2 regions of the Allobosea eneae genome follow, and region 2 is predicted to be linked to the other one. Evidence: riboswitches for the same ligand, from Rfam matches in the RefSeq annotation. Region 2 holds a riboswitch; the other holds the start of a gene.
The links. A riboswitch is a leader RNA that binds a small molecule or an ion and turns the genes downstream of it on or off. The one in region 2 is predicted to bind thiamine pyrophosphate.

Region 1 (3,379 bases), on a different contig from region 2:
CCGCGGCCGTGACCGCTCACTGCCCGGCGCGGAGCACAAGGCAGTGTCCGTCATCGGCTGGTGCGGCCTCTACCTCCGCCGATGGTCGACCTTCGGCAGGGACCAGGCCAGCAACCGCTCGCCGGCTGGAAGACGCAGGCGGTAGACCGATCCGGCCCGGCATCAGCGCGATCGCGTGGATCAGGCTCGCGGCCGGCACAGGTCCGCCCTGACGTCGATGCGGGAATGGGCGGCGACAGGGAGGGCTGCCACCGCAATCCTTCGGTCACTTCACCTCGCCGGCGATCTCGGCAAGCGCCGGAGCCTTCTTGATCAGCCCGCGATCCACGAGGAAGGCGCCGAAGCGCTCATAGCGACCCTGGTCGAGCGCGCGCGGGCGCTTGGCGAAGCGCGGCAGCGTATCGGTCCAGGCCTGGCGGTTGAGGGCGTCGTCGAGATTGGGGTGGGCGGCGATGAAGAGCTTCCAGGCCTCCTGCGGGTGGTTGGTGAGATAGAGCGCTGCCTTCTCGATCGCATCGAGAAAGCGCGGCAGGCGGCTGTCACCGACGGCGTCGCGGCGGGTGATCAGGATCAATTCGTCATAGGCGGGAACGCCGTGCTCCTCCGGATAGAAGGCGGTGCCGGGATGGCCTTCGAGCTTCATCTGGGTCAGCTCGAAATTGCGGTAGCCGCCGAGGGTGGCGTCGACCTTGCCGCCGATCAGCGCGGCCGAGAGGGCGAAGTTGACGTTGACCAGCTTGACGTCGTCGAGCTTGAGGCCGGCCTTGGCCAGCATCTGGCCGAGCAAAGTGGTCTCGGTGCCCGAGACGGCATAGCCGACCGTCTTGCCCTTGAGGTCGGCGAGGCTCTTGATCGGCCCGTCGGCCTTGACGATGACGCTGTTGAGCGGCGTCTCGACCAAGGTGCCGACGCGGACGATCGGGATGCCGGCGGCATGGTCGAGATAGAGATTGGGCTGGTAGTGGATGCCGATATCGGCCTGGCCGGCGGCGACGAGGCGCGGCACGGCCGAGGGGTCGGATGGCGGCACCATGGTGACCTCGAGCCCAGCTTCCTTGAACAGGCCGAGCTTGTCGGCGACGACCAGCGGCGCATGATCCGGATTGACGAACCATTCGAGCATCACGGTCAGCTTGTCGGCGGCGCGGGCCGGGCTGGCGAGGCCGGCGGCCAGAGCAAGGCCGGTGGCGAGGAGGGCGCGTCTGGTCACGGCGCGGAGGGTCATCGGGCGAAATCCTTCTGCGTGATCGATTTGAAGCGGAGTGACGTCACGGCTCGCTCGCCCAGGGAATGAGGCGCGGGCCGAGCGCATCGACGAGATGGCGCAGGACGAGGCTGAGCACGGCGAGCACGGTCATCGCGGCGAAGACCGTGTCGGTCTGCATGCGGGCATTGGCCTGGACCATGACGAAGCCGAGCCCGGCCGAGGAGCCGACCCATTCGCCGATCACCGCGCCGAGCGGCGCCAGCGGGGCCGCGACCCTGAGGCCGGTGAGGAGCGCAGGCATGGCGAGTGGCAGGCGGACATAGCGCAGCGTCTGCCAATGCGTCGCCGTGGTCAGCGCAGTCGCGTCGATCAGTTCCGGGTCGGTCCGGCGCAGGCCGTCGGTGAAGGCGGAGGCTACGGGAAAGAAGATGATGATCGTCGCCATGATCACCTTCGAGCCCATGCCGAAGCCGAACCAGACGACCAGAAGCGGCGCGATCACGAAGACCGGGAAGGATTGCAGCACGAGCAGGATCGGCCAGATGAGGCGGCCGAAACGCGGCAGTGCGGCGATTGCGAGCGCCGTCAGCGCGCCGAACGCCGAGCCGAGCACGAAGCCGAGCGCCATCTCGGCGATGGTCGTCAGGCTGTTGTTGAAGAGGAAGCCGGGCTGGCGCTGGAAGGCCAGCGCCACGTCGAGCGGCGAAGGCAGGATGTAGCGCGGCGGCTGGAACAGAAAGATCGCGGCTTGCCAAGCGAATAGCAGGACGAGAATCGTGCGCAGGGCAGGGGCCAGCGCGGCCATCATCGGCTTCATGCCGGGAGTTGCGCTCTGCTCTGTCGCGTCCTGCGTTGTCAACGCTCGCCTTTCCGGTGGAAGGCGGGCACGGGGAAAAGCGCTTGCGAGGCTGCCCCGAGCGACTCCCTCCGCCAGCATGATCTGGTTCAGGTTCGAAGGGTGCTTCTCAGCTCGCCTCGCGGCGAACGCCCCCGTCTCTCGATTGTGCTTGTGGCAGAAAGGCTTGCGCCTGTCACGCCTGTGTCGAGTCGAAGGCCTGCCGCTCAGGCCTCGTCATAGGCGGAGTCGAAGAAGGCCTTCTCCAGCGCGACGGTGCGCAGGAAGAAGTCCCGGCTGGTCTCGGCTTCGCCCGGGCCGACGCGGTCGAGCTCGCTCCTCAGGAAGCCGACGAAATCGCGGAAATCGGGATTATCGTGCAGCGTGATCCATTCGGCATGGATGAAGCTCGCCGGCAGCGGCTGCGACGCTTGCTGGGCCCAGTCGAGATAGAGCCATTCGGCCACGGCCAGCACGGAGAGGGCGGCGGCATAGGAGCGTGTCGCGGCGGCTTCGCGCATGATCGCCTTGAAACCAGCGGTAGGCTTGCTATCGGGCGGGGCGATGCGATCCTGCTCGCTGACGCCGAGCGCGTCGAAGGAGCGCAGGAAATAGGTGTTCTCCTCGCCGCTGACCATGCCGATGAAGCGGCCGAAGCGGATGCGGGCCTCGAAGCTGTCGGCGCTGGCGAGCGCGGCGCCGAGCAGGGTCAGGAAGCTGTCGAGGAAGCGGTGATCCTGGATCAGATAGCGGGCCATGACCGCATCGGACACCGCCCCGTCCAGCAGCTCGCGGACGAAGCGGTGGCCGACGGATTGCGACCAGGCCGGCTGGCTGGCCTGGCGGAGAGTCTCGGTGAAACGGGTGGTCATGGTCGTGGCCTTCTGCTGGTCGGGCTCTCCCTATCAGCAGCAGCGCTACACCGAAACTGGCGGCCGAGCACCGGCTCCGGCCGCCTCTTCCAGAACGAAGGCTCAGCCTTGCGGCGGCTTCCAATCGCCGGTCGGGATGGTGTTGACCATCCAGGGCACGCCGAACTTGTCGACCAGCGAGCCGAAACCAGGCGACCAGAAGGTCTCGCTGAACGGCATCACCGTCTTGCCGCCTTCGGAGAGCTCGTCGAACCAGCGCTGGCCTTCAGCCTTGTCGTTGGTGTGCAAGGTGACGTCGAAGCCGTTCTTGGGCTTGTCGATGTTCTGGGCCCAGTCGACATCCATGTCGGCGCCCATCAGCGACTGGTCGCCGACATCGAGCCAGCAATGCATCAGCCAGTCCTTGTACTTGCCGTCAGCGTCCGGCATGCCCATGTCGGGCGGCGCATCGCCATAGGGCATAGC
Region 2 (3,379 bases):
GAGATTGCCGCCCTTCCTCAGGAACTCCTGCGACTTCTCCGCCATCCCCTGGGAAGCCATGGCTTCGAGCGCCGCGCGCTCATTGTCGCCCATCGCCTGCACCTCGGCGCGCAGATCCTGAGTGATCTTCATCGAGCAGAACTTGGGGCCGCACATCGAGCAGAAATGCGCGACCTTGTGGGCGTCCTTCGGCAAGGTCTCGTCGTGGAAGGCGCGGGCCGTATCCGGGTCGAGCGCCAGGTTGAACTGGTCCTCCCAGCGGAAATCGAAACGGGCGCGCGAGAGCGCGTCGTCCCTGAGCTTGGCCGCCGGGTGGCCTTTGGCGAGGTCGGCGGCATGGGCGGCGATCCGGTAGGTGATGACGCCGGTCTTGACGTCGTCGCGATCGGGCAGGCCGAGATGCTCCTTCGGCGTGACGTAGCAGAGCATGGCGCAGCCGAACCAGCCGATCATCGCCGCTCCGATGCCGGAGGTGATGTGGTCGTAGCCCGGTGCGATGTCGGTGGTCAGCGGTCCCAATGTGTAGAACGGGGCTTCGCCGCATTCGCGCAACTGCTTGTCCATGTTCTCCTTGATCTTGTGCATCGGCACATGGCCGGGGCCCTCGATCATCACCTGGCAGCCCTTGTCCCAGGCGACCTTGGTGAGCTCGCCCAGCGTCTCCAGCTCGGCGAACTGGGCGCGGTCGTTTGCGTCGGCGATCGAGCCCGGACGCAGGCCGTCGCCGAGCGAGAAGGAGACGTCGTAGCGCCGCATGATCTCGCAGATCTCGTCAAAGCGCTCGTAGAGGAAGCTCTCCTTGTGATGCGCCAGGCACCAGCGCGCCATGATCGAGCCGCCGCGCGAGACGATGCCGGTGACGCGGCTGGCAGTCAGCGGCACATAGGGCAACCTGACGCCGGCATGGATGGTGAAATAGTCGACGCCCTGCTCGGCCTGTTCGATGAGGGTATCCTTGAACACCTCCCAGTCGAGCTTGATCGGATCGCCGCCGACCTTCTCCAGCGCCTGGTAGACCGGCACCGTCCCGATCGGGACCGGCGAGTTTCTGAGTATCCAGGAGCGGATGTTGTGGATATTGCGGCCGGTCGAGAGGTCCATGACCGTGTCGGCGCCCCAGCGGATCGCCCAGACCAGTTTCTCGACCTCTTCGGCGGCGCCCGAGGTCACGGCCGAATTGCCGATATTGGCATTGATCTTGACCAGGAAGTTGCGGCCGATCGCCATCGGCTCAAGCTCGGGGTGGTTGATGTTGGCGGGGATGATGGCGCGGCCGCGGGCGATCTCGTCGCGGACGAATTCCGGCGTGACGAATTCCGGGACCGAGGCGCCGAAGCTCTCGCCGTCGGCATGACGCTCGCGGGCACCGTCCAGCATGGCGGCGCGGCCGAGGTTTTCCCGGTGCGCCACATAGATCATCTCGGGCGTGACGATGCCGGCCCGGGCGAACTCGTATTGCGTCGTCATCTGGCCGGGCTTCGCCTGCAGGATCGGGCGCTGCGCCGGGCAGGCCGGCACGAGCTGCTCGGCCGAGATGTTGCCGTTGTCGGCAGCGGTGACCGCGCGGCCCTCGACCATCTCGAAGCCGCGCGCATCGAGCCAGGCACGGCGCGGCTGCACCAGACCGGCGTTGAGGTCGATCTTCGCATCGGTCTCGGTATAGGGGCCGGACGGGTCGTAGATGCGCACCGGCGGCTCGGCATCGGTGGTCAGCACGACCTCGCGGAAGGGCACGCGCATGTCGGGATGCTCGGGCGCAGCGACATAGATCTTGCGCGAGCCGATGATCGGGCCGGTCGTCACCGTTTGCGGTGCGGCCTTGACGCTGTTCTTCTGCGGCTTGGTGTGGGCGTTCATCGAAAGGATCTCCTCCCTTGCAGGTCCAGGAGATCCGGGGCGTCTGACGGTCCAGTCGCTGTCTGCGGATGCATGTGTGGCGCAGCCGCGTTCCAGTCCCTCCGCCGGTATGACCCGGATCAGGTTCGATGGGTTCAGCCGTCAGGCCATCTCAGCTCTTATCGAGCACCCCTCGGAACAGGGCGAAGGTTAGAACCGTCGTGATCTCAGCGCAACTGGCAAAGGACCACAGCCCATCGCCATGCTGCCATGCGCAGGAAACAACACCGTTGGCCGAAACGAAAAAATCAGAGGGTGATATCGAGATTGCCGCCCTGACCCGCGGGAAGCGCGGCCTGCTGCAGCTCGGCCGCCTGCTGCAGCATGGCGACCAGCGCCTGATCGGAATCAGCGTTCTGCTTGACCATTTCCAGCTGCAGCGCCTGCTGCGTCGCAGCCGACTTCATGCTGATCAGGCTCTGGGCGATCGCGACCGACATCTCGCTCATGGGCATAGCTCCTCGTCGCGAACCATAGGCCGCGAGCCTTACCCGAATCTAAACCCGAAGCGGCAGGCTCTAACGAGTCGGTGCGATGATCGACGGCACCGGCTTCGGCATCGGTATCTCGCGGTTCGGTTCCGTCGGGCTGGAACGATCGCGTGCAAGCTGCTGCCGCTCGCGCCGCGCCTCGATGCGATCGGAACGCGGCTCGAGCTTCTGCACTTCGCCCGCATTCGGCGCCATCGGCACACCGGGTGCGCGCTGACGCGGCATCTCCGGAGACACCGACTGAGCGGCTGCGGCTTCCGCCGCCAGCAGCCCCATGGCGAGCGATCCGAGCAGAATCCATGAGTTCTTGCGCATGGCATTCCTCCTGTCGGGCAGGCAAAGACGAGCCCGCCCGACTCGAGAACAGGAGCGACCTGGGGATTGTTCCGGTTTGCCGATCACAAAAGCCGGAGCGGCCGAAGCCGCCCCGTCCGGCGTCACTGCTGGTTCTGGCCGGTGAGCAGCGGCGTAATCCGGCGCAAGGTCACCCGCCGGTTCTCGCGCGCCGCATCCTGGGTCTGAACCTTTGGATACTGCTCGCCATAGCCCTGCGTCGTCAGATTCTCGGCGGGAATCCCGAAATCGCGCGTCAGGATCTCGGCGACGGATTGAGCACGGCGATCCGAGAGCGACAGGTTGTCGACATCGGAGCCGACCGCGTCGGTATGGCCCTCGACCATGAAGACCTCGTTGGGCGCGCGCTCGACCGCCTGGCGCACCGCGTCGGCAATGACCCGCAGGCGCCCGGCCTGATCGGGTGTGACCGTCCAGGAGCCGGAATCGAAGTTAATCGTGTCGATGTCGACGCTGCGCATATGGGCGCGCAGATCGGGCGAGTAGCGGACCTCGTCGAGCGTATAGCGGCGTGGCACCGGCGCGACCGGCGGGGCGGTGATCGTCTCGTAGATCAGCCGCTCGTCGGCACGCTCGGCGTCGACGATATAGCGCTCGCGCGGGATGCGCAGCGGCGGAGGTGGCAACACCACCACCTC

Region 1: another riboswitch for thiamine pyrophosphate. It lies ahead of ACFPOB_RS03870 (ABC transporter permease); the one in region 2 lies ahead of thiC (phosphomethylpyrimidine synthase ThiC).

What each region holds. Positions count from the first base shown of each region.
Region 1 is NZ_JBHSLW010000005.1:491,264-494,642, reverse strand. It holds gene ACFPOB_RS03880 (DUF1127 domain-containing protein) at 1-12, shown strand, start outside; gene ACFPOB_RS03875 (ABC transporter substrate-binding protein) at 266-1,225, opposite strand; gene ACFPOB_RS03870 (ABC transporter permease) at 1,269-2,012, opposite strand; TPP riboswitch at 2,113-2,209, opposite strand; gene ACFPOB_RS03865 (TenA family protein) at 2,270-2,914, opposite strand; gene ACFPOB_RS03860 (VOC family protein) at 3,017-3,379, opposite strand, start outside.
Region 2 is NZ_JBHSLW010000018.1:71,136-74,514, forward strand. It holds gene thiC (phosphomethylpyrimidine synthase ThiC) at 1-1,857, opposite strand, end outside; TPP riboswitch at 1,936-2,040, opposite strand; gene ACFPOB_RS13325 (putative motility protein) at 2,145-2,345, opposite strand; gene ACFPOB_RS13330 (hypothetical protein) at 2,415-2,663, opposite strand; gene ACFPOB_RS13335 (OmpA family protein) at 2,825-3,379, opposite strand, start outside.